DNA from 3 places in the Micromonospora sp. NPDC001898 genome. Region 3 is predicted to be linked to each of the others. Evidence: riboswitches for the same ligand, from Rfam matches in the RefSeq annotation. Region 3 holds a riboswitch; each other region holds the start of a gene.
The links. A riboswitch is a leader RNA that binds a small molecule or an ion and turns the genes downstream of it on or off. The one in region 3 is predicted to bind cobalamin.

Region 1 (10,363 bases), on a different contig from region 3:
CTCTTAGTGGACGAGACGTGAAAACGGCAGTGCGGTCAGTCTCCTGTCGGCCGGTCCAGGGAGTCGCGTACCGCGAGGGCCAGCGAGACCGTCTCGGCGAGGTCGACCGGGCGGACCACGCCGGCCGGCAGGGAGTCGGCCCACCAGCCCGGGCCGGCGGCCAGCACCAACAGGGGCCGGCGCGGGCTGGCCAGCAGCACGGCGAGCTGGGCCGGGTCGGCGGTGGCCCGGGTGTGCGACCAGACCACCACGGCGGCCGGCCCGGTGCGGTTGACCGCCTCGACCAGGGCCGCCGCCGGCACCCGGGCACCGAGCATCCGGTACGCCATGCCGGCCTCGGCCAGCGCGGCGGCCAGCGCCTCCAGCGGCAGGGTGTGCTGCTCCTCGTCGGCGCAGGAGAGCAGGATCCGGGCCGGACCGGTGACCGTCCCGACCCGTGGGACGGTGGCGAACGCCTCGGAGACGCATCGGGACACCAGGTGTTCCACCTCGATCAGCCCGGCCGTGGCGGCGTGCCGCTCGCCGATGCCGACGAGTACCGGCCGCAGGAGCCTGTCCCAGGTGGCGACGACGCCGTCGGCGGCCAGGGCGCGGGCGATCGTCTCGCCGATCGCCACGGAATCCAGGCGCATGGCGGCCCGGGCCAGCCCACGGGCCGCCGGGCCGGCCCGGCCGACCGGGATCGCCTGGCCACCGCCGTCGCGGACCCCGACCGGGCGGACCCCGGCGAGGGCACCGGCGGGCACCTCGCCGGCCGGCCCCGGTGTCGGCGCCTGCCGGGCCCATCGGGCCGCCTCGGCCGGGGTGATCCCCTCCGCGGTCAGCCGGCGCATCGTCTCCAGGCGCGCGAGGTCGGCTGCCGTGTACCGCCGGTGGTGGCCCGGCACGTGCTGGCTGGGGCCGAGTCCGTAGCGCTGGTGCCAGGTGCGCAGCGTGGTGACCGCGACGCCCAGTCGGCGTGCCACGGCCCCCGCGCTCAGCGCCTCATCGGCCACCCGGCCGCTCCGACGCGTCGTCCGCCGGAAGGCCGGCCGGGGCCGTGCTGGGACCGGGGGAGCCAGCCGCCGGCCCGGAGGTACGCAGCAGGCGGTTCACCACCCCACCCAGCCAGGGCGCGTACGCGCGGGGGTCGACGTCCAGGTCGGTCTCCAGCGTCGCCGGGTCGACCCAGCGCAGCTCGGCCACCTCGTCCGGGTCGGGACGCAGGGGCACGTCGGCCGGCACGTCGGCGCGCAGCACGTGGTCGTACTCGAACTCGACCCGCCCGGTGGTGGGGTCCTCCGCGTAGTAGACGTACACCCCGACCTCGGTGAGGTCGACGGGCCCGGCGCCCAACTCCTCGCCCAGCCGCCGGTTGGCGGCCTCGACCAGCGACTCGCCCGGGGCCGGGTGGCCGCAGCACGAGTTGGCCCAGCGCAGCGGGAACCGGGTCTTGGCGGCGGCGCGGCGTTGCAGCAGCACCCGGCCGTCCGGGTCGACCAGCAGCACCGAGAAGGCCCGGTGCAGCCGGCCCGGCGGTTGGTGGGCGGCGGCCACCGAGGCCTCGCCGTGTGCCCGGCCGTCGTCGTCGACCAGCTCGACCAGGTGGTCCTCCCGGCCGCTCACCGGGCTGATCTTTCGTTCGCGACTGCGGGACTCCGCTGCGCTGCGTTCCTCGCGCTCACCGGGTCGGCCTTTCGTTCGCGACTGCGGGACTCCGCTGCGCTGCGTTCCTCGCGCTCACCGGGCACCGCCTGTGATGCGGGCGGCGGCCAGCTTGCCGGAGATCAGGACCATCGGCACGCCGACTCCCGGCTGGGTGCCGGAGCCGACGAACACCACGTTGTCGAGCGTCCGATGCAGGTTCGACGGGCGGAACGGTCCGGTCTGGAAGAGGCTGTGCGCCGACGCGAACGGGGTTCCGGCCGCCATGCCCTGCTCGGCCCACTCGGCCGGGGTGACCGCGCGCAGCACCTCGACGCCGTCGCCGAAACCGACGTACCCGCGCTCCTCCAACGTCCCGACGAGCTGGTCGGTGTAGCGGCGGGTCAGGTCACCGCGCCAGTCGAACGGGGCCCGGTCGAGGTTGGGCACCGGGGCGAGCACGTAGTAGGTGTGGCGGTCGGCCGGGGCGACCGACGGGTCGGTGCGGCTGGGATTGGTGACCAGCAGCGACGGGTCGGTCATCAGCTCCCCTCGCCGGATCACCTCGTCGAACGTGCCCTTCCAGGATCGTCCGAAGTGGATGTTGTGGTGGGCGATTTTCTCATAACTCTGCCGCGAGCCGACGTGCAGCACCACGCAGGACGGCGAGTAGGTGAGCCGGCGCTGCCGGGCAGCGGGAAGCAGGTCCCGGTAGGCGACCGGCAGGTCGGGGTTGAGCACCACCACGTCGGCCGGGATGAACTCGCCGTCCGCGGTGAGCACGCCGGTCGCCCGGCCGTTCGCGGTCTGCACCCGGGTCACCGTGGTGCCGTACCGGATCTGCACGCCGTGCTTCTCCGCCGCGCCGGCCATCCCCCGGGAGACCGCGTGGATACCGCCGCGTGGGAAGTGGACCCCGGCCACCGAGTCGAGGTACGCGATGACCGCGTAGATGGCCAGCGCGTCGTGCGGGGCGAGCCCGGCGTACATCGCCTGGAAGGAGAAGATCCGCTGGGTGCGCGGGTCCCGGAAGAACTGGCCGATCTTCGTCTGGAGCCGGCGGAACGCGCCGTTGGCCAGCAGCTTCAGCAGGTTGCCGGTGAGCAGGTCGGTCGGGGCGTCGAGGTTGCGCTCGATGAAGTCCGCCCGCTCCAGCCGCCACAGCTCCCGGGCGTAGTCGACGAAGCGCAGGTACCCGTCGGCCTCCCGGGGGCCACAGACGGAGGCGATCTCGGCCGCCATCCGGGTGGTGTCGGTGATCACGTCCAGCGTCGAGCCGTCCGGGTAGTACGCCCGGTAAGCCGGGTCCAGCGGCATCAGCTCGACCCAGTCGCCCAACTCCTCGCCGACCGCGCCGAGCGCCTCGTCGATCAGGTCGGGCATGGTGAGGACGGTCGGGCCGGTGTCGAACTCGTACCCGTCGACGCCGAGCCGCCCGGCCCGGCCGCCCGGCACCGGCTCCCGCTCGACCACCGTCACCTGTCGGCCGCCGCCGGCCAGGTGCAGCGCGCAGGCCAGCCCGCCGAGCCCGGCGCCGACGACCACGACCTGGTCCGTACGTCCCGTCACTGTCCGCACGCGACCACCTCCTTCGAAATGTCGCCCATCATGCCCGCCGGTCGGTGGCGGCGGTGGCGAGGCCCGTCAGCGCGGTGCGCGCGGTCTCGTCGATCGGCGCGGTCTCCAGCGCGGCCAGCGCCTCGGCGACCCGGTCGGAGATCATCCGCTCGACCCTGGCGACCGCCCCGGTGTCGACGACCACCTGGGCCAGCCGGGACACCTCCCGGGCTCCGGTGACCGCGCCGGCCCGGTCCAGTGCCCGACGCTGCGCCGGGGTGGCGAACTGCCGGGCCAACATCAGCAGCGCGGTCGGCTTGCCGGTGCGCAGGTCGTCGCCGGCCGGCTTGCCGGTGGCCACCGGGTCGCCGTAGACCCCGAGCAGGTCGTCGCGGAGCTGGAACGCCTCGCCGACGGCCAGGCCGTAGCGGGTGTACGCGGCGGTCAGCGGCGCGTCGGTGCTGGCGCCGGCCAGGCAGGCGCCGAAGAGCAGTGGCCGCTGGACGGTGTAGCTGGCCGTCTTGTAGCGGGCCACCCGCAGCGCCCGGTCCACCGACCAGTTCGCCGCGTCGTTCTCGCCCAGGACGTCGAGGTACTGCCCGGCGATCGTCTCGACCCGCATCCGGTCGTAGCAGTGCCGGACGTCGAGCAGTCGCGCCGGCGGCACGGCGGCGCGGGACATCAGCCGGTCGGCCCAGACCATGCAGAGGTCGCCGATGAGCACGGCCACCGCCTCGCCGAACCGGTCGGGGTCGCCGGTGTGCCCGGCGGCGACGTGCCGGGCGGCGGCGGCCCGGTGCGCGGTCGGCCGGCCGCGCCGGGTGTCGGAGGCGTCCATCACGTCGTCGTGCACGAGCGCGAACGTGTGCAGCAGTTCCAGGGCCGCCAGCGCCGGCAGCACCGTATGGAGCGGCTCGTCCCCGCCCGCGCCGCCCCGCCACCCCCAGTACGCGAAGGTCGGGCGGACCCGCTTGCCGCCGGCCAGCACGCAGTCGCGCGCGGTCGAGGCGAAGCCGCCCATCTCCGCGTCGATCTCGGTGAGCGAGGCGACCTCGGCGGCCAGGAACGTCGTGAGGGTGTTGTCCACCCCCCGGGCCAGGTCGTTGGCGAACGCGGCCAGCACGCTGCGGACCGGATCGTCCGTCGCTTCCGGCTGTGCCGGTGCGACGCGGAGGGTGTTGCCCGCAACTGCGTCGTTGGCCATGCGGGCGAGCGTACCCTAGGGTTGCGAGTTGCGTCGATTCCTGCGTCGATAGTCCGAGGAGGGCCAGTGGACACCGACCTCGCCGCCGCCTATGGCCGGTGCCGTGACCTGCACAAACATCATGGCCGTACCTACTATCTCGCCACCCGGCTGCTTCCCGCCTGGAAACGGCGACACGTGCACGCCCTGTACGGATTCACCCGGTACGCCGACGAGATCGTCGACCGCACCGAGGACCTGCCGCCCGCCGAACGGTCCGCCCGGCTCGACGACTGGTCGGCGCGTTTCCTGGCCGGGCTGCACGGCGCCCCGGTCGACGACCCGCTGCTGCCCGCCGTGCTGCACACCATCGCCGTCTTCGACCTCGACCGGTCCGACTTCGCGTCGTTTCTGCGCAGCATGGCGATGGACCTGACGGTCACCGCGTACCCGACCTATGGCGACCTGCTCGACTACATGGAGGGCTCGGCCGCCGTCATCGGCACCATGATGCTGCCGATCCTCGGCAGCTCCGACCCCGCCGCCGCCCGGGAGCCGGCCCGCCAGCTCGGCCTCGCCTTCCAGCTCACCAACTTCATCCGGGACGTGGCCGAGGACCTGACGCGCGGCCGGACGTACCTGCCGGACGAGGACCTGGCCAAGTTCGACGTCACCCGCGGGGACCTGTACGCCGCCGCCGCGCGCCGTCGCGCCAGCCCGAAGATCCGCGAGCTGATCGAGTACGAGGTGACCCGCGCCCAGGCTCACTACGAGGCCGCCGCCCCGGGCGTCACCCTGCTCTCGCCCGCCTCGCAGGCCTGCATGCGGACCGCGTACGTGCTCTACGGCGGCATCCTCGACGAGGTGGCCGCCCAGGACTACGACGTGTTCACCCGGCGGGCGCTGGTGCCCCGGCGGCGACGGATGGCCGTAGCCGGGCGGGCCGTACTCACCCCGGCCGGCACCCCGGTCGTGGTTCCCGGGCCGGGGCTGGCGGGTGGCCGGACCTGAGCCCGGTGCGCCTCGTCACAGGCAGGAGTGCAGGGCCTCCACCAGCTCGTCGACCCGGTCGTGGTCGGCGAGCCGGGCGGTGGCGTACGCGAACGTGTAGCCCCGTTCCGGGTCGGCCCAGGCGCTACTGCCGCCGATCCCGCCCATGCCCCAGCTCCCGTCCGGCTCCCGCTGCATGCCCAGCGTCCAGCAGGCCCGGCGGTCCAACACCAGGTCCGGGCCGTCGTACTGGGTCCGGGTCGCCTCGGTGACCAGGTCCGGGCCGAACAGGCGCACCCCGTCCAGGACGCCGCCGGCCAACAGACCGGCGTAGAGCCGGGCCAGGGCGGCGGCGGTGCCGTGCAGGTTCACCGCCGGCACCTCCGCGCCCCGCCACAGCGGGCTGTTCAGCACCGCCAGGTCCAGCCCGCCCGCCGGGTTGCCCAGCGCCCGGGCCCGCAGCGACCCCGACTCGCCCAGCGTCCGGGCCGGCCAGCCCGGATCGGCGTACGACAGTTCGGCGCACCGCCGCTGGTCCGCCGCGCCCAGGCCGAAGGCCAGGTCGAGCCGCCACGGGCCGGCGATCTCCTCGGCCAGGAACCGGCCCACCGGCCGCCCGTCCACCCGCCGCACCAGCTCGCCCACCAGATGCCCGTACGTCCAGGCGTGCTCGCCCGCGACCGTCCCCGGCTCCCACTGCGGCTCGGCGGTGGCCAGGTCGGCGCAGAGCAGGTCCCAGTCGGCGACCGCCCCGGCCGGGCGGGGCACCGGAAACGCCGGCAGCCCGGCGGTGTGGCTGAGCACCTGCCGGACGGTGGCCGGGGCGCGGAACCCCGGCCAGTGGTCGGCGACCGGGTCGTCGAGGTCGAGCCGGCCCCGGTCGACCAGCGCCAGCAGGCACAGCGCGGCCACCGGCTTGCCGACCGAGTACACGTTGACCAGGGTGTCCGGCGCCCACTGCCGACCCGGCCGGCCGGCACCGGCGACGAGGTCGACGACCGGCCGGCCGTCGTACCAGACGGCGAGGCCGGCCCCCGTCTCCCGGCCGGCGGTGAACAGGTCGTGGAAGCAGTCCCGGACCGGGCCGAAGTGTGGGCGCATCCGGCCACGGTAGGGGAACCCGGAGGCGCTGGCACGGCGACCCGATGCGGTGCGGTGGCGCGGTGCGGAATGCTGACGGCATGGTGGAACCGGAACTGGTGGACGTGGTCGTGGTCGGGCTCGGCGTCGGCGGCGAGGAGGTGGCCGGGCGCCTCTCCGAGGCGGGCCTCGACGTCGTCGGCATCGAGCGGAGCCTCGTCGGCGGGGAATGCCCCTACTGGGGGTGCATCCCGAGCAAGATGATGATCCGGGCGGCGAACGCGGTCGCCGAGGCCCGGCGGGTCAACGAGTTCGCCGGCACGGCCCAGGTCCAGCCGGACTGGGCGCCGGTGGCGAAGCGGATCCGCGCGGAGGCCACCGACACCTGGGACGACCGGGTCGCGGTGGAACGGTTCACCGGCAAGGGCGGCCGGTTCGTGCGCGGCGGCGGCCGGCTCGACGGCCCCGGCCGGGTACGCGTCGGCGACCAGGTCTTCCAGGCCCGGCACGGGATCGTGCTCGGCACCGGCACCCGACCCTCGGTGCCACCGATCGCCGGGCTCGCCGACACCCCGTACTGGACGAACCACCAGGCCGTCGAGGTCGAGGAACTGCCCGGGTCGCTGCTCGTGCTCGGCGGCGGCGCGATCGGGCTGGAGCTGGCCCAGGTCTTCGCCCGGTTCGGGGTGGCGGTGACGGTGGTCGAGGCGGCGGACCGGGTGCTCGCCGTCGAGGAGCCCGAGGCGTCCGAGGTGGCTGCCGCCGCGCTGCGCGCGGACGGGGTGCGGATCTCCACCGGGGTGAAGGCCGAGCGGGTCGACCACGACGGGCGGGCGTTCACCCTTGGAGCGGCCGGCGGCGTCGAGTTCACCGCCGAGAAGCTGCTGGTGGTGACCGGCCGGCGGGCGCACCTCGACGAGTTGGGGCTGGACGGCGTCGGGGTGGACCCGTCCCAGCGGTACCTCGCCGTCGACGACCGGATGCGCGCCGCCGAGGGCCTCTGGGCGGTCGGCGACCTGACCGGCGAGGGCGCGTTCACCCACATCGCCATGTACCAGGCGGCCATCGTGGTCGCCGACGTGCTCGACCACGTCCGGCGGGCGCGGTCCGGCCCGGACGCCAGCGGCACCGCCAGCGCGGTCGGCGGAGCGGCGAGCACGGCCGGGGCCGGGATCGCCGGCGGCGTGCCGCACGCCGACTACCGGGCGCTGCCCCGGGTCACCTTCACCGACCCCGAGGTGGGCGCGGTCGGGCTGACCGAGCGGCAGGCCCGCGAGCGCGGCATCAACGTGCAGGTCGGCGTGAGCCCGCTCGGCTCGTCCACCCGGGGCTGGATCCACCGGGCCGACGGACTGATCAAGCTGGTCGCTGACGCCGACCGGGGCGTCCTGGTCGGCGCGACCTCGGTCGGCCCGGCCGGCGGCGAGGTGCTGTCGGGCCTGGTGGTGGCGGTGCACGCGGCGGTCCCGCTGACCCAGCTCCGGAACATGATCTACGCGTATCCGACGTTTCACCGCGCCGTCGAGGACGCCCTGCGCAATTTGAGGTAGCGCCGCCGCTGGTCCCCTGATCGTCCGACGCGCACGGGATCGTGCGCGGTGCGGTGCGGTGCGGACGGTCAGGGAGACGCGGGTGCGCCGTGCCGGCCGGCTCCCGCGGCGAAGCGGGCCGCACCCGTCGCCGCGTCGGCCGCCAGCGACTCCGCGCCGTGGACCAGCTCGACCGCGAAGGCCTCCGGCTCGGTCAGGTTGGCGCCGGCCAGCAACGCCGCCCGGTCGTTGCGCAGGCAGGTCTGCGGGTGGCGGGCGATCCCGGCGGCCAGCCGCTCGGCCTCCACCCGGGCCTCACCCGGCGCGACCAGCCGGTTCACCAGACCCATCGCGTACGCCTCCTCGGCCGGCACCGGTCGGCCGGTGAGGACCAGGTCCATCGCCCGGCTCTCGCCGATCAGCCTGGGCAGCCGGAAGGTCCCCCCGTCGACCAGCGGCACCCCCCAGCGCCGGCAGAAGACCCCGAGCACCGCGTCGGACTCGGCCACCCGCAGGTCGCACCAGAGGGCCAGCTCCAGCCCGCCGGCCACGGCGTACCCGGAGATCGCCGCGATCACCGGCTTGGACAGTCGCATCCGCGTCGGGCCCATCGGACCGTCGCCGTCGGGCTCGACCCGATTGCCGCCGGGGGTGCCGATCGCCTTCAGGTCCGCCCCGGCGCAGAACGTCCCGCCCGCCCCCCAGAGCACGGCCACCGCCGCCTCCGGGTCGGCATCGAAGGCGCGGAACGCGTCGGCCAGGCCCCGGGCGGTCGACCCGTCGACGGCGTTGCGGACAGCCGGCCGGTCCAGGATCACCGTGGTCACGGCCCCGGCGCGTTCGACCCGTACCCCCATCGGCGTCCCTCCTGGTCGGACGGCTTGACCCTCGGCCGCGGGCCGCCGGGCCGGCGGTGCGGGCCGAGATGGCCGGCGGGCCCGGCCCTCGGGTGGTGGTGGACACCCCGACATCGACCGTAGCGGCCCGCCCACCCGATGGCACACGGACGGAGCCGGGCGGGCCGCCACCGGGCGCGGCGCTAGCATCGGCGGCGGCACGATCATGTGAGGTGCCCCGCGGCTGCGGGGAGAATCGGGAAGCCGGTGGGAATCCGGCACGGGCCCGCCGCGGTGACCGGGGAGCCGCCGTCCACGCGCGTCACGCGCAGCCACTGGCCGCACGGCTGGGAAGGCGGACGGTCGGGCGTCGATCCGGGAGTCCGAAGACCGGCCTCGCGTCGGGTGCCCACCGCAGCGGTGGGCCGAGCGCAGCGGGAGCCTGCCTGTGGACATCTACGACACCATCCACCGCCGCCGGGACGTCCGGGCCGAGTTCACCGGGGAGCCGGTGCCGGCGGAAACCCTGCACCGGATCCTCGACGCGGCACACGCCGCGCCCAGCGTCGGATACTCGCAGCCGTGGGACTTCGTCCTGGTCCGGGACACCGAAACCCGCCGCCGGTTCCACGAGCACGTCCAGGTCGAACGGGACACGTTCGCCGCCACCCTCGACGGCGAGGCGGCCGAGCGGTTCGCCCGGATCAAGATCGACGGAGTGCTGGAGTCGACCCTGTCGATCGTGGTCACCTACGACCCGGCGCGGGGTGGCCCGGCCGTCCTCGGGCGGCACGCCATCGCCGACGCCGGGCTCTACTCGGTCTGCCTGGCCATCCAGAACCTGTGGCTCGCCGCCACCGCCGAGGGGCTCGGCGTCGGTTGGGTCTCCTTCTACCGGGAGCCGTTCCTGGCCGGGCTGCTCGGCATCCCGGACGGCATCCGGCCGGTGGCGTGGCTCTGCCTCGGGCCGGTCACCCACCTGGCGACCGTGCCGGACCTGGAACGGCACGGGTGGCGGCGGAAGCGTCCCCTCGCCGAGGCGGTGCACCACGACCGTTGGGCGGCGACCGACCGGCGAACGGCTGATTCATGAACCTCGATTGCTGGGATAGCGTGGCATTCACCCTCAGTCCTCAACCCGCTACGTTCGGGAGGATCTTCATGCGTGCCACCGTCAGGGTCCTGCTTGCCTCCGTCCTCACCACCCTCGGCCTGACCGCCGCCGTAGCCACCCCGGCCCTGGCCAGCGCCCCCGCGCCCTTCTGCGAGTCCGGTGGGTCGCAGTTCTACTGCGACGCCACCAGCACCGGCACGACGACCTGGACGGTCACCTGGTACTCCGGCAGCGTCGGGACCTTCACGAGCGCCGGACCGACCCTCTTCGCCAGCTGCCCCTTCTCCAACATCGGCCTGCAGGTGCGGGTCAGCTACAGCTACTTCGACGGCAGCGTGACCCAGTACAGCGACACCGGTAGGTTCATCTGCCGCAGCGGCCCCTGGCAGTAGCCGCCGGGTCCCGCGCCGCAGGCCGGTCGGCGGCGCGGGACCCCACCGCCGGCACCCCG
Region 2 (10,363 bases), on a different contig from region 3:
GCAGACCCGGGCCCTCCCACGGGTGCTCGATGTGCAGTCGGGCGCGATCGATCAGCACGGTGGTGCGGTTGCCCTGAACCGGCTCGCACCCCATGGCCATGAAGGTGGCCCGGTCCGCGCCGGAGCCGAACCGCCAGCACCCGTCGACCACCAGCTCACCGTCCGGGCCCCTGTCCAGCCGACCGACCTGGGCGACCACGCCGTAAACCGCGTTGGTTCCGGAGTATGCCCGGGACAGCAGGTCACCGGACGCATACGTCGAAAGGTAGTGCGCGGTGCCGTTGGCAATCATGCAGAGCCACGCCTCACTGGCGTCCTCGGCTGCGGCGCGACGAACGAGATCCAGGCCTGCTACCAGGCTCTGGACCTCGTTCGGACCGTCGCGCAGCCACAGCAGCGTAGCGGCGAGCTGTCGCATCGATCGTTACCTAACTATTGGACGATCAGTACGATCCGCCGCCGCCACACCGGTTGGTGGTGCTGGTGCAGCCGGTGGTCGGGATGATCGAGGTCCAGTTGATACCACCGGCGATCTCACCGGCCTCGACGTCGATCCCGGCGAGATCGAGGTCGTCGAGGTCGACGAAGTTCTCCGCGTGGTCCACCATCTGGGCACCCGCCTTGATGTTGTTGGTCATATCCACCTCTCAGTTTCGTGACAGTGAAGTGTGCGGTCGGGGGTCCCACCCGAATCGCACAACATCGATGGCGGCCAAGCATTGCTGACGGCAGTCTGCGCCTTCTATGCGTCCGCTATGCGCCCGGTGACTGCCAGCCCCTGGACGTCGATCCCCTACTGGTCACCTGATCGACCTCGCTGACGCAGAGTGACCAGGGCTGGAGGGTCTGCGCGGTCCCGCACCCGGGGGTACATGGGCGTTCCAGCCATCGGCGATCGCCGAGAGAATCGGGACATCCGCCCGCTGATCACTCAGCCGCCACGCCGGCTGACCAGAAGGTCGAGACCGTCGAGGATCCGGTCCAGACCGAACTCGAACGCCTGGTCGTGCCCGCCGTCGGCGGCTGCCGCGGCCATCGTCGCGACCAGTGCGGGAAAGCGGTCGCCGTGGCGGCGCAACTGCTCGGCGATCCCGGCGGTGAGGTCCGCTTCGGGTTGCCGGCCCACCATGGCCTGCTGGGCGATCGCGCGGACATGGCCGGCGAGCACCCCGATCGCGTCGAGGCGCTCGCTCCCGGTCAGCCCGGTGGACGGCAGGATGCTCGCCGCACACTCCATCCAGCCCAGTTCATTGGGGCCGACAGCCCGGGGACCGAGGATCGCCTCCACCGTCCAGGGGTGCCGCACGTACGCGTCGAGCAGATGGTGGGCCCACTGTTTCAGGGCGGCCCGCCAGTCGGCCGGATCGATGGCCGGGGGCACACCGATCGCGCGCTCGACCATGAGCGCCACCAGTTCCCCCTTGCCCGCCACGTACCGGTAGAGGGCCATCTTGGTGAACCCGCAGTCGGCGGCCACCCGCTGCATGGTCACCGCCGCGAGCCCTTCCGAGTCGGCGATCGCGATCCCCGCGTCAGCGATGTGCTCGAGGCTGAGGGCGGGTCTGGGTCCTCGGGTCGGTTGCGCCCGGCCTTCCCACAGGAAGTCGCTCGGCACCTGGCCTCCACGCGTCTGGTCGTTGTCCAAAATCTGTTTCCATGGTACACAGTATCGATAGTGTCCATCGGACACTGTTTCTTGTTGGAGGGCTCGTCATGAAGAATTCGACCGTGCTGATCTCCGGTGCCAGCATTGCGGGGCCGGCGCTGGCGTACTGGCTGGGCCGGTACGGCTTCCGGCCGACCGTCGTCGAGATCGCGCCTGGCCTGCGGGCCGGTGGCAACCGCGTCGACTTCCGCGGTCGGACCCACCTGAGCGTGCTGGAGCGGATGGGCGTACTCGATGACCTGCGCGAGGTGCAGACCGGCGGCACCGCGATGCGCTTCGTCGACGCCGCCGGCCGCAAGCTGATGGAAGTGCCGGCCGACTTCGCCGGCGGTGACATCGAAGTGCCACGCTTCGACCTGTCCCGGGTGTTCCATGAGCGGAGCCGAGACAGCACCGAATACCTGTTCGGTGACAGCATCGCGACCATGACCGACACGTCGCAGGGCGTGAACGTCACCTTCACCAGCGGCACGCGCCGCACCTTCGATCTGGTGATCGGCGCCGACGGGGTGCACTCGGCCGTACGCCGGCTGGCCTTCGGGCCGGAGGAGCGCTTCGTCCGGCACCTCGGCTACTACGTGGCGACCTGGGGGCTGCCGAACGAGTTCGGCCTCGACCGGCACTCATTGTTGTACAACGCCCCCGGCCGGATGGCCAGCATCGGTGGCGATCACCGCGATCCGTCCAGGGCGGGTGCCTTCGTGGCGTTCGCCGCGCCCCGGATCGACTACGACCGGCACGACTCCGACCAGCAGCGTGGCATCGTCCGCGAGCGGTTCGCCGGGCTGGGCTGGGAGGTGCCACGGCTCCTCGCCGCGCTGGAGGAGGCGACCGACTTCTACTTCGACTCGATCTGCCGGGTGGACATCTCGCCGTGGTCCAGCGGCCGGATCGCCGTGATCGGTGACGCCGCCTGTGGAGCCACGATCGGCGGGATGGGCACCGGCACCGCGGTGGTCGCGGCGTACGTCCTTGCCGGTGAACTGGCCGCCGCAGGCGGCGACCACACCGTCGCGTTCCCGCGCTACGAACGGCTGCTCGCCGACTTCGCCCGGCGCTGCCAGAAGGGCGGCGACACCACAGGCAAGTTCTTCGCGCCGCGCACCGCTACGGCGGCGCGGGTACGCAACGGACTCCTCAACCGGCCGTTCCTCATGACCATGATGCTCAGGACGGCCGAGGACCGCAGCAACAACATCGAGTTGCCGGACTACCCCGAGCCGGCGATCGGCCTGCCGCCATCGTGGAACTGAGCCGACCGATCCGGCCACCCAGCCACTCACCATGTGACGCGTCGAAGAAGTCGAAGATGTAGGGCACGGATGCCGCCTGGTAGGTCGGACCGGTTGAAGGGTTGGCGTGCCACCGGGTCCAGGACCAGGAGATCGCGACGACGCCGTGCGTCTTGTCCATGACCGTGGCGTCGGCGGGGATGAGAGCGTGGTCGCTGCCGGTGGGCCAGTAGCCGAAGGTCGGCTCGGTGTGGCGCCCGTCGCGATCCCACGCCTGGACCTGTTCGACCATGGCGGCGGCTCGCTGCCCGTCGTACGGCCCCGGCCCTGACGTGCACAGGCACGTACGGCTGAACCCGCACCCCGACCCCCCTCCTTGTGACTGATGACCAAAGCGCTAATCTGGTCATCAGTCACAAGGAGGGGTCATGGTTGACCAGCAGCCCACCGATCAGATCGAGCGTGCCGACCGGATCCTCGACGCGGCGAAGGAACTGCTGCTGCGCTGGGGATACCGTCGGGCGACCATCGACGAGATCGCCCGACGCGCCGGTGTCGGCAAGGGCACCGTCTATCTGCACTGGCGCAGTCGCGAGCAGCTGTTTTTCGCTGTCGGCGCCCGGGAGGCAGTCGCGATGCTCGGCGAGGTGGTGACCGCGATGCGCCACGACCCGCAGGAGATCGCGCTGCACCGGTACATGCGCCGGTTCTTCCTGGAAGCGATGTCACGGCCGGTGCTGCGCGCGATCTTCACCCGGGACTCCGAGGTGCTGGACCGCTTTCTGTCCAGCCCGGCCCGCCGACCGCTGCAGAGCGCCAAGTTGCTGGCCTCCCGTGAGTACCTCGGCGTGCTCGCCGACGACGGCCTGCTGCGGGCCGGGCTGCGCCCGGAGGATCTGGACTACACCCTGCCCGCAGTCATGTTCGGCTTCTTCGGCATCGACCCGCTCCTTTCTCCCGAGGTTGCACTGGCCCTCGTGGACAAGGCCGACCAACTTGCCGACACCCTGCGCCACGCGTTCGAACCGGCGAAGCCGCCACCGCCGGCGCGGTTCGCCACCGCCGCGCCACGGGTCATCGCCGTCTTCGACCGGCACGTCGACGACTACCGCCGCGCCACCTACGGCACAGCAACCGAAAAGAGGTGACCAGCATGGGCAAGGACATCAGCGACCTGCACCACGTGGGCCTCGTCGTGCGAGACATGACAGCGGCGATCGAGACCTACCGGCGGCTTGGCTTCACCCTGCCACCGCCGGCCTATCCAACCTTGCCCACCGCCCCCGGAGTACTCCCCCGTCCGGTCGGCGCGGCGAACACCCACATCTACCTGCGTCGCAACTTCGTCGAGATCGTGACCGTCGTCGACGATGGGCAGCCGATCCCCGGCGACGCCCACCTGATCCCGCTCGACGTTCCCGACGACAGACTGCCCGGGCTCCTGGCCGCCGTCCGTGGCACCGCCGCCAACCTCGCCGCCTTCCTGGACCGATTCCAAGGCGTGCACATCCTCGTCGTCGACTCCGCGGACCTCGACTCCGCCGCCGCGCGGCTGGACGCCGCAGGCGCCGGGCACGGCGGCGTACACGCGGTGCAGCGCCCGATCGAAACCGCTGACGGCACCCGGATGGTCCCGACCCGCTACCTGGAGATCAACAGCGACGAGACGGACGTGCCACGCGGCCGGCTGCCCGAGGGCAGGGTCGGCATCGCCGAGAACACCGCCGTCGAGGGGCAGCAGCACCCGAAACACGCCAACGGCGCCGTCGACCTGATCGGATGCCTGCTGTGCGTACCCGACGACGCCCTGCCCGATGTCGAGCGCCGCTACGAGACATACCTCGGCCGCGCCGCCCACCGCAACGGCTCCACCCGGACCTTCGACCTCGGCGACGCCTCAGTGATCGTCGTCGCCGAGTCCGCGCTGCCCGACGTCCTGCCCGGCGAGCGCCCGCCGGCCCTGCCCGCTTTCGTGGGGTACACGGTCGCGGTACACGACATCGCCCAGACCGAGCATCATCTACGGACCGCAGGGGTGTCGTACCGCACGCCCCGACCGGACGAGATCGTCGTACCGGCCAGCGAAGCCCTCGGCGTCGCGATCATCTTCCGTCCCGCCATCGACTGACATCCGAACCCCCGCAGACACAGCCAGGGCGCGGAAGCGAGATCGCCGACATCTGCTGGGGGATTCGCCTGTCGCGGTCGGCTCAGAAGTCGTCGTCGAAGGCGACGGCGCCGGTCACCCCGACCTGGTACGCCGACACCCGCCGTTCGAAGAAGTTCGACAGTTCCTGCACGTCCTGCAACTCCATGAACGCGAACGGATTGGTCGACCCGTAGTGGACGGGCATGCCGAGCTGCGCGAGCCGCCGATCGGCGACGTGCTGGAGGTACTGGCGCATGTCGGCCAGGGACATCCCGGACACGCCGTGGCCGAGCAGGTCCTCGGCGAACTGGACCTCGCACTCGACGGCTTCGGTGAGCATCAGACGTACCTGGTCTGCGAGGTCGTCGTCGAACAGGTCCGGTTCCTCTTGGCGAACGGTGTCGACCACGTCGAAGGCGAAGGCCATGTGCATGGACTCGTCGCGGAACACCCAGTTGGTGCCGGATGCCAGGCCGTGCAGCAGTCCCCGGGAGCGTAGGAAGTAGACGTAGGCGAAGGCCCCGTAGAAGAACAGCCCCTCGATGCAGGCGGCGAAACAGATCAGGTTGAGCAGGAACACCCGCCGGTCCTGCTTCGAGCGCAGCTCCCGCAGGTCCTGGAGGGAGTCGATCCAGCGGAAGCAGAATTCGGCCTTACGCCGGATCGAGGGAATGTTCTCGATGGCGTCGAACGCGGCGAACCGCTCGGCCTCGTCGGGCACGTACGTGTCGAGGAGGTTCAGGTAGAACTGGACGTGCACGGCCTCCTCGAACAGTTGCCGCGACAGGTAGAGCCGGCCCTCCGGCGAGTTCACGTGCTGGTAGAGGTTCAGCACCAGGTTGTTGGCGACGATGGTGTCGCCGGTGGCGAAGAACGCGACGAGGCGGCTCACCAGGTGCCGTTCCGCCGGGGAGAGCCGGTCGAGGTCGGCGAGGTCGGCGTGCAGGTCGACCTCCTCCACCGTCCAGGTGTTGCGGATGGCGTCGCGGAACCGGTCGAAGAAGTGCGGGTAGCGCATCGGGCGGAGGGTGAGGTCCATCCCCGGGTCGAGCAGCATGTGTGTGGTCCTCGGGTCGGTGGCGTCGGTCGGGGCGGTCACTGGCAGGCTTCGCACGACTCGGGGTTCTCCAGGGAGCAGGCCACCGCCTCGTCGACGGTCACCACGGGCGCGACGACACCGACGGTGCTGACGACACCGCCGGTGCTGACGGCGTTGACCGGGCCGACGGGGCTGACCGGTCCGACGGGTGCGACCGTGGCCTGCTGGATCCGGGTGGCGGGGCGGGACCGCAGGTAATAGGTGCTCTTCAACCCGGCCTTCCAGGCGTACAGGTACATCGAGGAGAGCTTGCCGATCGTCGGGGCGGCGAGGAACAGGTTCAGCGACTGTGACTGGTCGATGAACGGGGCGCGGGCGGCGGCCAGGTCGATCAGCGCCCGCTGCGGCAACTCCCAGGCCGTACGGAACAGCTGCCGGACCTCCGCCGGCAGTTCCGTGATGCCCTGCACCGATCCCTCGGCGCGCTTGATCGCCGAGCGGACCTGGTCGGTCCACAGGCCGCGGGCCTTCAGTTCGCGTACGAGAGCGGTGTTGACCTGGAGGAACTCCCCGGACAGGGTCTCGCGCTTGAACAGGTTGGACACCTGCGGTTCGATGCACTCGTAGCAGCCGGCGATGGAGGCGATGGTGGCGGTCGGGGCGATCGCCACCAGCAGTGAGTTGCGCAGGCCGTGTGCGGCGACCCGCTCCCGCAGCGCCCTCCAGCGCTGCCCCTGGCTGCCCGTGACGCCCCACAGGTCCGGCTGGAGCTGGCCGCGTGCCGCCCGGGTCTCGGCGAAGGCCGGGTGGGCTCCGAAGCGTTCCGCCAGGTCGGCGGAGGTCTCCAGGGCGGTCAGGTACAGCTCCTCGCTGATCCGGGTGGACAGCTCCCGGGCCTCCGGGGAGTCGAACGGCAGCCGCAGGGCGAAGAACACGTCCTGCAGGCCCATCAGGCCGAGGCCGACCGGCCGCCAGCGGGGGTTGCTCGCCGCGGCCTGCGGGGTCGGGTAGTAGTTGATGTCGATGACCCGGTCGAGGAACGTCACGGCGGTGCGGACGGTGGCGCGCAGCCGTGCCCAGTCGATGCCGCCGTCGGCGAGGTGGGCGGCGAGGTTGACCGAGCCGAGGTTGCACACGGCGGTCTCGGCGTCGCTGGACACCTCGATGATCTCGGTACACAGGTTGGACAGGTGTACCACGTTGCCCGGCTCGGCGGTCTGGTTGCACAACCGGTTCGCGGCGTCCTTGAACGTCATCCACCCGTTGCCGGTCTGCGCGAGGGTCCGCATCATCCGCCCGTACAGCTCCCGGGCCGGCACCTGACGCACGTACCGGCCCTGCGCCTCGGCCGCCCGGTACGCCGCGTCGAACTCGTCCCCCCACAGGTCCGGCAGTTCCGGCACCACGTCCGGGTCGAACAGCGACCACACCCCGTCGGCCTCCACCCGGCGCATGAACTCGTCCGGGACCCAGTTGGCCAGGTTCAGGTTGTGGGTGCGCCGGGCGTCCTCACCGGTGTTGTCCCGCAGTTGCAGGAACTCCTCGATGTCCGGATGCCACGGCTCCAGGTAGACGCAGGCCGCGCCCTTGCGCCGGCCGCCCTGGTTGACCGCCGCCACCGAGGCGTCCAGCGTCCGCAGCCACGGCACGATCCCGTTGGACTGCCCGTTGGTGCCCCGGATCAGCGCGCCCCGCGACCGGACCCGGGAGAACGCGATGCCGATGCCTCCGGCGAACTTCGACAGGTTCGCCACCTGCGCGTACCGCTGGTAGATCGAGTCCAGTTCGTCGCGCGGGGAGTCGACCAGGTAGCAGGAGGACATCTGGGTGTGCCGGGTGCCGGAGTTGAACAACGTCGGCGAACTCGGCAGGTACGCCAGGCTCGACATCAACCGGTAGAACTCGATCACCTCGTCCGGGGCGTGGGACAGGCCGCAGGCCACCCGCAGCAACCAGTACTGCGGGGTCTCCACCACCAGCCGGCTCGTCGGGTGGCGCAGCAGGTACCGGTCGCGGACCGTGCGCAACCCGAAGTACTCGAACCGCAGGTCACCGTGGGGGTCGACGGCGTCATCGAGCTGCCTGGCGTTGGCGGCGACGAACGCGGCGGTGCCGTCGCCGATGAGGCCCTCGACGTGCCCCCGCCGGATCGCCTCGCTGAACGACCCGATGCCCTGCCTGCGGACCTCCTTGTCGATGTAGCCGGCCAGCAGGCGGGCGGCCAGCCGCGAGTACTGCGGCTCCTCACCGATCATCTCGGCCGCGGTCTGGATGGACAGCCGGTCCAGCTCGGCGGTCGTCGCGCCGTCGTACAGGCCGCTGATCGTCCGCGTCGCCACCCGCAACGGGTCGACGTCGGCGAGGCCGACCGTCCACCGCTCGACCGCTCGGACGATCCTGTTGACATCGACCGGTTCGGTGCCGCCGTTACGCTTACGGACGCGCATCTGCGTCCGCCGCGGGCCCGGTAGGGCTGCCTCGTCGGCCACCATGCCATCGGCCGGGACAACCTCGGTGACTGCCACCACTCACTCCTCGCGGGCTCGAGACCTGATGGCCTTCGGACGCGTGGAGACAGACACCGGCGGACGTCACGCCGGCGGGGCGCGGGTCAGGTGGCGTCGGCCGTCCCACGCGGCCTCGGACCGCCGCCCACCCCGGTATGGGTGTGCGGCGCGCTGGCAGGTCTTCGGACTCGCGGGCGTGACCGGGCTCGCCGGTCTTCTACTGGCCGTCGCTTCCCAGGCCGCTGACGGCCCAGTGCTGATGACGGCGGTCGTTCCCACTCACCGCTGCGGGGCAGTCCCAGATTTCCACCGGGTTCCCTGTTGCCTCGACCGCCCCGGATGAGCGGCCGAACCAGCTACGGCCGACACCATATATAGGGACTACGGCGTTGTCACACCCCACATGTCGAGTCCGGGCGTGTCGGAGGCCGCGGCGGTGAAGGCCCGTCGATTCCTTCAGCGCGGCGACCGAGCCGATCGGTGGAGCGGGTCTGGATCCAAGGGCGGCGGACCCGGCCGGTAGGACCGGAAGGGATGTCGACCAGTCGGGTTTCCGACGGGCGTCCGTACACAAGAGATGGTGACCTCCTACGGTGACTTCCGGCACGCCAGGGATGGACGTCGCCGGGAATCGACCCGGCGACGCGATTCAGGCGTTTTACAGGGGGTTGTCTCGATGCACGTTCGGAGCCGCGCCATCGCGGGTCTGGTCGCCGGGGCTGTGCTGTTGACAGGCCAACCGGCGGCTGCGGGCACTGTGCAGGGCAGTGCCGCCGACGAGGTCGCGAGCACCAGCGCTCGCGCCGCTACAAGAACGATCGGCGGCGATGCGACGCGCACGGCCGCGACGCTGTCGGTGCCGGGACACACCGGGCTGGTTCCCAGCACGCCGCGCAATGACGTACCGAGGATCACCGACGGCGAGATCACCGACATCGAGGTGATCGGCAACCGGGTCTTCATCGCCGGCTCCTTCACCGCGATCGCCAACGTCGGCGGGACGCCGGTGGCGCAGCCGTCGCTGGCTTCCTACAACATCGACACGGGCCTGATCGACACCGGCTTCCAGCCGACGTTCGACGGATCCGTCGAGGCCGTCGAGGCCTCGCCGGACGGCTCGTCGCTCTATGTCGCCGGCTCGTTCAACACGGTCGGTGGCCTGACGAAGCGCAAGATCGTACGGCTCGACCCGGTCACCGGCGCTCCGATCGCGGCGTTCACCGCGCAGGGGAACGGGCGCGCGACCGCTCTGGCCGTGAGCAGCACCGCAGTGTACGTGGGCGGCCAGTTCACGAAGGTGAACAGCGTGAACCGCGGCGGGCTGGTCGCGCTCAACCCGACGACGGGGGCGGTGGACAGCGGGTTCAACCTGCCCTTGTCCGGCGGCATCGGCGTCGGCGGCATGCTCACCGTGCAGCAGCTCAAGCTGACGCACAACGGCAGCAGGCTGCTGGTCATCCACACCGGTCGCCAGATCGCCGGCCAGGACCGCTACGGCGTCGGTCTCGTCGACACCGCCACCAAGGCCCTCCTGCCGTGGCGCACCCGCCTGTGGGAGGACAACCTCTCCTTCGTCGGCGGCATCCAGCGGGTCTTCGCCGGTGACGTCGCGCCGGACGACTCCTACTTCGTCGTCACCAGCGGTTCGGGAGGCGACCGCCCGCCGATCAACGACACGGCGATCGCGTTCCCGGTGACCGGCGCCGACCACGTCGCGCCGATCTGGGTGTCGCGTCACTTCGACAGCATCTACTCGGTCGCCATCACCGA
Region 3 (9,837 bases):
ACGGCGCGAGCCGGTCGGCGACGATCACATCGGCCTGCTCGATGGCCGCACGTCCGGCGACGGTGACCAGACCGGGGTCCCCGGGGCCGGCGCCGACCAGCGTGACGTGACCGGCCCGGTCCGTCCGGGCGGGTGCGTCAGTCGTCGGAGGCGCGACGGCCCGCAGCACGACATCGAAGCGGCCCTCGTCCACGGGTGCCGTGACCCAGGTCAGGCGGCGACGGAGGACGAGGTCCTCCAGCGCGGCGCAGACGGTCGGCGCTGCGACAGTGACAGCTGCCCCCTCACGCAGCAGCGCGGCGACCGTGGCGATGGCGCCCGGACCCCCGTCGAGGACGAGCACGCTGCGACCGGTGACGTTCAGCTCCATGCGACGGTGAGTCCCAACGTGGTGAGCAGATGGCGGGTGGCGGCCGGCTCGCGGACGGCGATGCGTGCCCACGAGCTGTCGAGGCCGGGGAAGGTGTCGGTTCGGCGGACGGCCACGCCCGCGGCCCTGAGGCGCGCGTGCGCCCCGGAGCCCAGCCGGGCGAGGACGAACGGGGCGTTGGACTCCGCGACCGTGAGGCCGAGCTCGCTCAGCCCGTCCACGAGCGTGCGCCGCTGCTGCACACACAGCGCGGCCCGGCGTCCCGCCTCGGCCTCGGCCTGCGGCCCGGCGGTCGCGACGACGGCATGCAGCGCCGGGGTGCCGACCGACCAGGGCGGTTGCTGGGTTCGGAGGTCGGCGACCACGGCGGCGTCGCCCACGACGTACCCGGCGCGGATGCCGGGAATCGACCACAGCTCGGTCAGGCTTCGCAGCACGACCAGCCCCGGTAGCCGGTGCGAGGTGAGCGTCTGCGGCTCGCCCGGCACGAAGTCCATGAACGTCTCGTCCACGACGACAACGCGCCCGGGGCGGCACAGGCCGCGCAGGGTCGCGGCGGCGTGCAGGCGCCCGGTCGGGTCGGCGGGGTTGCCCACCACGACGAGGTCCGCGTCGTCAGGGACGGCGCCGGGGTCGAGGGCGAAGTCGTCCTCGGTCCGGCACAGGACATGGGTGACGGTGTGGCCCGCGGCGCGTAGCGCGACGTCGGGCTCGGTGAACTGAGGGTGCACGACGACCGGGCGTCGCCAAGGGCGTGCTCGGGCGAGCAGGAAGAACGCCTCGGCGGTGCCGGCCGTGACGAGGACCTCGGACTCGTCACGACCGTGGCGACGCGCCACAGCGACGTGAGCCGCGGTGGCTTCGGGGTAGGTGTCGGAGGTCGCGATTCCGTCGCGCAGCGCCCGCTCGAGCCACTCCGGGCGGGGCAGGCGGCTGACGTCGGCCGCCAGGTCCAGCAGGCCGGCGGACAGCTCCACGTCGCCGTGGTGGCGCAACGGGGCTGCGGGCGGTCCGGAGTCCGGTGGCGCGGCGACGGCGTGCGTCCGTGGCGCACCAGGCGCCGCGATCGCGTCCGACTGGTGCACCGCGTCCGCGAACGACTGGGCCAGGTGCGGGTGCCCGGCCCAGTGCACGTGCAGGTAGGACGCGTTGAGCGTCGGGCCCGCGAACCCGACGTCGCCGCCCTCCAGCGTCCACGCGGGACGCTCGCCGCGCACGGGGGTGACCGTGGTGCGGTGGAATTCGTGCGCCGTGGCACCGGTCCCGCGTGCGCCGAGGAGCTGGTCCGAGCCGAGCTCGGCCCGGCGGTACGCCAGGGTGAGCCGGGGCGTCATGACCGCGTCGGCGTCGAGCGCCCCGACCATGGGATGCCCGTCGACGGAACGGCACAGGTACAGCAGGCCGGCGCACTCGGCCACCGTCGGGACGCCGTCCAGGACGGCCTGACGCAGCTCGTCGCGCAGGGCCGTGTTGGTGCTCAGCGCGGCCGCGTGCACCTCGGGGAAACCTCCGCCGAGATACAGACCGCGCGTCCCGGCGGGAAGCCGCTCGTCCCGGGCCGGGTCGAACGGCACGACGGTGCAGCCCGCCGCCTGCAGCAGCTCGGTCGTCTCGGCGTACCGGAAGGTGAACGCCCGCCCGGCCGCGACCGCGATGATCGGGGATCCGGTGCCGGGGTGCCGGACGTGCGCGGCCGGGTCCCACGGCTCGGAGTCGAGGTCGGGCGCGCTGTGCGCCACCTCCAGCACGGCGTCGAGGTCGACGTGGCGGGCGACCTGCTCGGCCAGCCTGTCCAGCGAGGCGGCGGCCTCGTCGCGCTCGGCTGCGGGGACGAGCCCGAGGTGGCGCGAAGGCGCGCTGACACCACCGTCGCGTTGCAGGATCCCCAGCACGGGGACGCCGACGGACTCCACCGCGCGTGCCGCCTCGGAAGCGTGGCGGGGGGAGCCGGCCTTGTTGAGCACGACACCCGCGATCGTGACGCCGGGCTGGAACGTCGCCATCCCGTGCACGACCGCCCCCACGCTGCGCGAGGTGTGCGAGACGTCCACGACCAGGACGACCGGCGTCCGGGTGAGCGTCGCGACGTGGGCGGTGGAGGCGAACCCGTCGCCGCCGATGCGGCCGTCGAACAGACCCATGACCCCCTCGACGACCGCGACGTCCGCGCCCCGGGCGCCGTGCAGCAGCAGCGGGACCACGAGCGTGGGGTCGGTCAGGTGCGGGTCGAGGTTGCGGCCCGGACGTCCGGTGGCCAGCGCGTGGTATCCGGGGTCGATGTAGTCGGGCCCGACCTTGTGCCCCGAGACGGCATGCCCACGGGCGGCCAACGCGGCCATGAGCCCGGTCGCGACCGTGGTCTTGCCGTGGCCGGAGGCCGGTGCCGCGAGCAGCACGCGCGGCAGACTCACCACTCGATGCCTCGCTGACCCTTCTGGCCGACGTCCATCGGGTGCTTGACGTGCAGCATCTCGGTCACCAGGTCGGCCGCCGCGACGAGGCGGGGGTCGGCGCGGCGGCCGGTGACGACGACGTGCTGGCGGCCAGGACGGTTGGCGAGTGTCTCGACGACGTCGTCGACGTCGACCCAGCCCCACTGCATCGGGTAGGTGAACTCGTCCAGGACGTACAGCTGGTGCCGCTCGGCCTGGATGCGCCGCTTCACCTCCGCCCAGCCCTCGGCGGCGTCAGCGGCATGGTCCGCCTCGGTGCCGCCCTTGCGGCTCCAGGACCACCCCGAGCCCATCTTGTGCCACTCGACGGGCCCGCCCTCGCCGGTCTCCTCGTGCAGGCGGCCGAGCCGTTCGAGCACCGTCTGCTCCCCGATGCGCCACTTGGCCGACTTGACGAACTGGAAGACCCCGATGTCCCAACCCTGGTTCCAGGCGCGGATCGCCAGGCCGAAGGCGGCGGTCGACTTGCCCTTGCCGTTGCCGGTGTGGACCATCAGCAGCGGCCGGTTGCGCCGTGCCCGGGTGCTGATGCCGTCGTCCGGGACGACCAGCGGCTTGCCCTGCGGCATCAGGCCACCCCCTCGCGCGGCGCGGTCGCCGCCTGGACGACGCCGGTGAGCCCGTCGGCGGTCACCTCACCGAGCGGCACGTGCTCGGCCTGCAGGGTCGCGGCCAGCTGCGCGGCAAGGCCGAGCCGGAACCGTCCGGTCTCGCAGTCGACCACGACGCTTTGCACGCCGGTAGCGGCCAGGTGCGCCGCGGCGCGGTGGGCACGACCGAGCGCGTCCGGCCCGAAGGTCGCCCGGCCGTCGGTCACCACGACCAGCAGCGGCCGGCGGGACGGGTCGCGCAGCGCCTCGCGGCGCAGCACCTCCGCGGACCGCTCCAGGCCCTCGGCGAGTGGCGTCCGCCCGCCGGCCGGCAGGTCGGCCAGGCGCCGGGAGGCGACATCGACGGACCCGGTCGGCGGCAGCGCGACGTCGGCGGTGCGCTGGCGGAACGTCACCAGCGCGACCTTGTCCCGGCGTCGGTAGGCGTCCAGCAGCAGCGCGAGCACGGCGGTCTTGACCTGCTCCATGCGCCGTCGCGCGGCCATCGAGCCGGACGCGTCGACGCACAGCAGGACGAGGTTCGACTCTCGCCCGACGGTTTCCGCGCGGCGCAGGTCGCCCGGGGCGAAGACGAGACCGCGGCCCTCGACCAGGCCGCCACGGGAACGCTGGTGCGGTGCCGCCGCGGTGATGGTGCCCGGCAGGTGCAGGCGGCCGGCGGCGGACGATCCGCGCTGCTGCCCGACGACCCGGCCCTGAGGCGTGCGGGCCCGGGACCGACGGCCGGCCTGGCCCTCGCCGGTGCCCTGCACGACGAGCAGGCGGGCGCGTGCCGGCTCGCCGGCGGACGCGACCGATCCGGCAACCGCAGGCTGCGGCGCGTTGTCCGGCGTGGGCGATCCTTCGGCGGGGGAGTCGTGGACGTCCCGGGACCGGCCGTCCTGCGGGGCGTCGTCCGGCGGCCCGCCGCCGGGACCACCGGGGCCGTCGTCGGGCCCGTCCGGTGGTCCAGGGTCGGGGTCGTCGTTGCCCAGTAGGTCGTCGAGCCGGTCCTCGTCCAGGCCGGGCTCGTCGAACGGGTTGCGGCGCCGGCGGTGCGGCAACGCGAGACGGGCGGCGACGCGGACGTCCTCGCGGGTCACGTGCGCGCGTCCCTGCCAGGCGGCGTGCGCCGAGGCGGTGCGGGCGGTGACGAGGTCCGCGCGCAGGCCGTCGACGTCGAACGCGGCGCACACCTCGGCGATGGTCGTCAGCGTCTGGTCGTCGAGCACGACGTCCGGCATGAGCCGCCGCGCCGCCGCCAGCCGCGCACGCAGGGCGTCCTGCGCGTCGGCCCAGCGTGCGGTGAAGCCCTCCGGGTCGGCGTCGAACGCCAGCCGGCGACGCACGACCTCCACCCGCAGGGAGGGGTCGCGCGGTGCGGCGACCTCGACGGTCAGGCCGAACCGGTCGAGCAACTGCGGGCGGAGCTCGCCCTCCTCGGGGTTCATCGTGCCGATCAGCACGAACCGGGCGGCGTGCTCGACCGAGAGGCCGTCGCGCTCCACGCTGACCCGGCCGGTCGCCGCCGCGTCGAGCAGCAGATCGACGAGGTGGTCGTGCAACAGGTTGACCTCGTCGACGTAGAGCAGGCCGCGGTGGGCTCGGGCGAGCAGGCCCGGCTCGAACGCCACTGCGCCGTCGCGTAGCGCCGCGTCGAGCTTGAGGGAACCCGTCACCCGGTCGTCGCTCGCACCGACGGGCAGCTCGACGAGCCGCACCGGCCGCTCGACGACGGGCGTGGACGCGTCGATGGGCCCGTCGGGGCAGACCGCCAGGGAATCGTCCGGGTCGACCGAGAACCGGTCGCCCGCGTACGTCCGTACCAGCGGCAGCACCTCGGCGAGACCGCGCACGGTGGTGGTCTTGGCGGTGCCCTTCTCCCCACGGACCAGGACGCCGCCGATGAGCGGGTCGATCGCGACCAGGGTGAGGGCGAGAGTCATGTCGTCGGAGCCGACGACGGCACAAAAGGGGTATTGCGCTGGCATGTAGGGCTCCCGCTCGATCTGCCATGACCGTCCACGACGCGGGCGCGTCGCGGCTCGGATCGAGGCCGGTCTTCGGACTTCCCAGGTCTGTGCCTGAGTCACCGCAGCGGGCCCTGTGCCGGATTCTCACCGGCTTCCCAGATTCTCCCCGTGGCCATCGGCCGTGGGGCACCTCGAACCTTCGCACCACCCTAGACGCCGTCCTGACGGCCCAGACAGCGGTCCGGCGGTCCGGCGGCCGGTCGGGGCCTGCGGGGCAGGCGGGGCGGGCTAGGGTGCACTGCCATGGAGGCGCACGTGACCGTTGTCGGGCTCGGGGCCGACGGCTGGGCGGGCTTGCCGGAGCCGTCTCGGACGCTGGTGCGCGGGGCCGCGACGCTGCTCGGCGGGGCCCGGCACCTCGATGCGGTGCCGCCGGTCGACGGCCAGGAGCGCGTGGCGTGGCCGTCGCCGCTGCGGGAGAATCTGCCGGGCCTGCTGGGCGCCGCGCGCAGGCCCGTCGTCGTGCTGGCGTCGGGCGACCCGCTCGTGTCGGGCGTCGGCACGACGCTGCTGGACATCCTGGGCCCGGAACGGGTGACGATCGTGCCCGCGGTCTCCTCCGTGGCGCTCGCTCGGGCACGTCTCGGGTGGCCGGCGGAGTCCGTCACAACGGTGAGTCTGGTCGGCCGGGACGTGCGCCTCGTCGTCCCCGCGCTCGCCCCCGGGCGGCGGCTGCTCGTGCTCTCCAGCGACGAAACGACGCCTGCCGCCGTCGCTGCGCTGCTCACCGGACTCGGCTGGGGAGAGTCCAGGCTGGCCGTGCTCGGCGACCTCGGCGCCGCGGGTGAGTCGCGTGCCGAGTCGACCGCGGCTTCGTGGAACGTCGTGGACGTGCCCCGGCTGAACGTCCTGGCCGCCGAAATCCGGGGCACCGGACCGGGCTGGGCCGCGGGCGGGGTGCTCCCCGACGACGCGTTCGAGCACGCCGGGCAGATCACCAAGCGCGACCTGCGTGCCAGCGCCCTGGCCCGGCTCGCGCCCGCTCCCGGTCAACTGCTGTGGGACGTCGGCGCCGGCAGTGGCTCGATCGGCGTGGAGTGGATGCGTGCGTGGCCGACGGCGCGGACGATCGCGATCGAGTCCCGCGCCGACCGCGCCGCGCTCGTGCGTCGCAACGCCGCCACGCTCGGCGTTCCCGGCCTGCGTCTCGTCGAGGGCTCAGCACCCGACGCCCTGGCCGGTCTCGAGCGCCCTGACGCGGTGTTCGTCGGCGGGGGAGCGACCGTCCCCGGCGTGCTCGAAGCGTGCTGGGACGCGCTCGGCACCGGTGGCCGACTCGTCGTCCACGGCGTCACGGCCGAGACCGAGGCGGTGCTGCTCGAGCAGTACCGTCGCCGTGGCGGCGAGCTCGTCCGCCTGCACGTCGAACGCGCCGAGCCGCTCGGCAGCTTCACCGGCTGGACGCCCGCGCGTGCCGTCAGCCAGTGGACCGTCACCAAGGGAGAGTCATGACCGTCCATTTCGTCGGGGCCGGACCCGGTGCCGCCGACCTGCTCACGCTGCGCGCGGTGCGCCTGCTCGAGGTTGCGGACGTGTGCCTGTATGCGGGCACCTACCTCGACGCCGACGTGCTCGGCCACTGCCGCGCCGACGCCCGGCTGGTCGACACCCAGCACCTCGACCTGGACGAGATCACCGCCCACCTGGTGCAGGCGCACGCCGACGGGTTGGAGGTCGTGCGGCTGTGTTCGGGCGACCCGTCGCTGTACTCCGCGGTCCATGAGCAGGCGCGCCGGCTCGACGCGGCGCAGGTCCCGTGGGACGTCACGCCCGGTGTGCCCGCCTACGCGGCTGCCGCGGCGATCGTCGGCGCCGAGCTGACCGTCCCCGAGCTCGCCCAGTCGGTCGTGCTCACCCGCGCTCAGGCCCGTTCCACGGTCATGCCGCCGGGGGAGAAGCTCGCCGCGTTCGCCGCGACGGGCGCGACCCTGGCCCTGCACCTGGCCGTCACCCGCAGCCGGGAGCTGGCCTCCGAGCTGGCCGAACACTACGGCGACGGGTGCCCGGTCGTCGTCGTGTCCAAGGCGACGCAGCCGGATCAGCTCGTCCTGCGCGGCACGCTGGCCGACATCGGCGACCAGGTCGAGGCCGCGGGCCTGCGCCAGGCCGCGATCATCCTGGTCGGCCCGGCGCTGGCTCCCGACGTCCGGGGCGGTGAGTCGTTCCTGTACGCCGCCAGCCGCGAACGCCGCGCCCGCGGCTGACTAGGCGACGAAGCGCGGGCTCCAGACGCGGCCGGCCGCGGTGACGCGCGTCGACGAGGCGCCGACCAGCAGCAGGCACTTCATGTCGATGGTCCCGGGGTCGAGCTCGCCCAGCGTCGTCACGGTGAGGCTCTCCCCGGCACGGCCGACGTCGCGACCCACCACTACGACGGTCTCGGGCGACTTGTGCTCCAGCAGCGTCGCTCGGGCCTGCGCGACCTGCTCGGTGCGCGAGCGCGAGCGCGGGTTGTAGAGGGCGAGCACGAGGTCCGCCTCGGCGACGGCGCGTAGCCGCTTCACCACGACGTCCCAGGGCTTGAGCCGGTCCGACAGGCTCATCACCGCGAAGTCGGCGCCGATGGGGGCGCCGGCACGCGCCGCGACCGCCTGGACGGCAGAGATGCCGGGCACGACGCGCACGGCGACGTCCGCGTAGCGCGGGTCCTCCGCGGCCTCGAACACCGCCGACGCCATGCCGAAGATGCCCGCGTCGCCGCCGGACACGACCGCGACGCGCTCACCGGCGAGCGCCAGCTCGAGCGCCTCGCGGGCCCGGTCCACCTCAACCGTGTTGCCGGACGCGTGCCGCACCAGGCCCGGGCGCTGCGGGACGCGCTGGACATACGGTCCGTAGCCGATGACGTGGCCGACCTCCGCGAGTACCTGCGACGCCTCGGGGGAGAGCCACCGGTCGGGACCGGGACCGAGGCCCACGACGACGACTTCGGCGCCGGCGACGGGCTCGGTGACCTCACTCGCCGAGCGGTCGTAGCGCGCCACACCGGGACGGGTGTCGCCGGGGACCAGGACGATCGAGAAGTACGGCACCGTCTCGGGGTCCACGTCGGCGACCGGGAGTACCCGCTCGGCGTCCATCGACGCCCGCTCGACGTACCAGGACCCCTCGACGCGTCCGGCCTGCTCGAGCGCCGAGCGGACCTTGGCGAACGTGCGGCCGAGCTTCATGATCACGGCACCGTCGGTGTCGGCGAGGCGCCGGGCCAGTTCCGGCTCGGGAAGCGTGCCGGGCAGCACGGTCAGCACGTCGGTCTGCCGGACCAGGGGCAGGGCGGTCGTGGCCGTGGCGGCCGCGAAGGCGGGCACACCTGCGACGACCTGCGTCTCGAACTCGTCCGCGAGCCGGTCGTGCAGGTACATGAACGAGCCGTAGAGCATCGGGTCGCCCTCGGCCAGCACGACGACGTCGCGGCCCGCCCTCAGGTGCGCGCGGAGCCGCTCGCCACACTCGGCGTAGAAGTCCGCCATCGCGCCGGCGTACCCGCCCGGGTGGTCGGTGGTCTCCGTCGTCACCGGGTAGACGAGCGCCTCCTCGATCACGTCGTCCGGGAGCAGACCGGCGGCGATGCGGCGGGCGTTGGACTGCTTGCCGACGCCCTGGTGGTAGGCGACGACGTCCGCCGCGCCGATCAGCCGGGCGGCCTTCAGCGTGACGAGCTCGGGATCCCCGGGGCCGACCCCGACGCCGAACAGCCGCCCGCTCACTCCGCCTCCTGCGCCAGGGCGTTGAGCGCCGAGGCGGCCATCGCCGAGCCGCCGCGACGCCCGGTCACCACGAGGTACGGCACGTCGAGCCCGGGTGCGTCGGCGGCGAGGTCGATGAGCGCCTGCTTGGACTCGGCCGCACCGATGAAACCCACCGGCGTGCCGATGATCGCGGCCGGCCGCGGCGCACCGTCACGCAGCATCTCCAGCAGGTGGAACAGGGCCGTGGGGGCGTTGCCGAACGCGACGACGGCACCCTCGATGTGCTCGGTCCACAGAGACACGGCCACCGCGGACCGGGTCGTGCCCCACTCGCGGGCGAGCGCCGGGACCTCGGGCTCGCGCAGGAAGCAGCGGACCTCGTTGTCGCGGGGCAGCCGGGCGCGGGTGACGCCGGCGGCGACCATGTGCGCGTCGGTCAGGATCGGCGCTCCCGCATCGAGCGCCGCCCGGGCCGCCGTCACGAGACCGGGGTGGATCACCAGGTCCCGCGTCAGGTCGGTCTGCCCGCACGCGTGGATCATCCGCACCGCGACCCTCTCGGCGTCGGCCGGGACGCGCGTCAGGTCGGCCTCGGCGCGGATGGTGGCGAACGAGTCGGCGTAGATCGCCGCGCCGTCGGTGACGTAGTCGTAGCGGCGCGGCGGTGGGGCGAAAGTCATGCATTCTCCAGATCGGGGACGA

Region 1: another riboswitch for cobalamin. It lies ahead of bluB (5,6-dimethylbenzimidazole synthase); the one in region 3 lies ahead of ACFYZF_RS18390 (VWA domain-containing protein).
Region 2: another riboswitch for cobalamin. It lies ahead of ACFYZF_RS17455 (ribonucleoside-diphosphate reductase subunit alpha); the one in region 3 lies ahead of ACFYZF_RS18390 (VWA domain-containing protein).

Annotation. Positions count from the first base shown of each region.
Region 1 is NZ_JBIATC010000006.1:89-10,451, forward strand. Features, by position in the region: gene ACFYZF_RS15250 (MerR family transcriptional regulator) at 36-995, opposite strand; gene idi (isopentenyl-diphosphate Delta-isomerase) at 985-1,605, opposite strand; gene crtI (phytoene desaturase family protein) at 1,720-3,201, opposite strand; gene ACFYZF_RS15265 (polyprenyl synthetase family protein) at 3,230-4,384, opposite strand; gene ACFYZF_RS15270 (phytoene/squalene synthase family protein) at 4,451-5,374, shown strand; gene ACFYZF_RS15275 (serine hydrolase domain-containing protein) at 5,390-6,454, opposite strand; gene ACFYZF_RS15280 (dihydrolipoyl dehydrogenase family protein) at 6,538-7,983, shown strand; gene ACFYZF_RS15285 (crotonase/enoyl-CoA hydratase family protein) at 8,052-8,819, opposite strand; cobalamin riboswitch at 9,013-9,212, shown strand; gene bluB (5,6-dimethylbenzimidazole synthase) at 9,247-9,891, shown strand; gene ACFYZF_RS15295 (hypothetical protein) at 9,960-10,304, shown strand.
Region 2 is NZ_JBIATC010000006.1:415,679-426,041, reverse strand. Features, by position in the region: gene ACFYZF_RS17490 (hypothetical protein) at 1-418, opposite strand, end outside; gene ACFYZF_RS17485 (hypothetical protein) at 444-638, opposite strand; gene ACFYZF_RS17480 (TetR/AcrR family transcriptional regulator) at 932-1,615, opposite strand; gene ACFYZF_RS17475 (FAD-dependent monooxygenase) at 1,714-2,919, shown strand; gene ACFYZF_RS17470 (TetR/AcrR family transcriptional regulator) at 3,327-4,046, shown strand; gene ACFYZF_RS17465 (VOC family protein) at 4,052-5,026, shown strand; gene ACFYZF_RS17460 (ribonucleotide-diphosphate reductase subunit beta) at 5,109-6,104, opposite strand; gene ACFYZF_RS17455 (ribonucleoside-diphosphate reductase subunit alpha) at 6,143-8,578, opposite strand; cobalamin riboswitch at 8,749-8,965, opposite strand; gene ACFYZF_RS17450 (hypothetical protein) at 9,270-10,363, shown strand, end outside.
Region 3 is NZ_JBIATC010000007.1:195,017-204,853, reverse strand. Features, by position in the region: gene cobA (uroporphyrinogen-III C-methyltransferase) at 1-370, opposite strand, end outside; gene cobC (Rv2231c family pyridoxal phosphate-dependent protein CobC) at 361-1,455, opposite strand; partial or broken gene ACFYZF_RS18400 (cobyrinate a,c-diamide synthase) at 1,456-2,784, opposite strand; gene cobO (cob(I)yrinic acid a,c-diamide adenosyltransferase) at 2,778-3,392, opposite strand; gene ACFYZF_RS18390 (VWA domain-containing protein) at 3,392-5,404, opposite strand; cobalamin riboswitch at 5,450-5,595, opposite strand; gene cbiE (precorrin-6y C5,15-methyltransferase (decarboxylating) subunit CbiE) at 5,690-6,898, shown strand; gene cobM (precorrin-4 C(11)-methyltransferase) at 6,895-7,650, shown strand; gene ACFYZF_RS18375 (precorrin-2 C(20)-methyltransferase) at 7,651-9,153, opposite strand; gene ACFYZF_RS18370 (precorrin-8X methylmutase) at 9,150-9,815, opposite strand; gene ACFYZF_RS18365 (sulfite reductase subunit beta) at 9,812-9,837, opposite strand, start outside.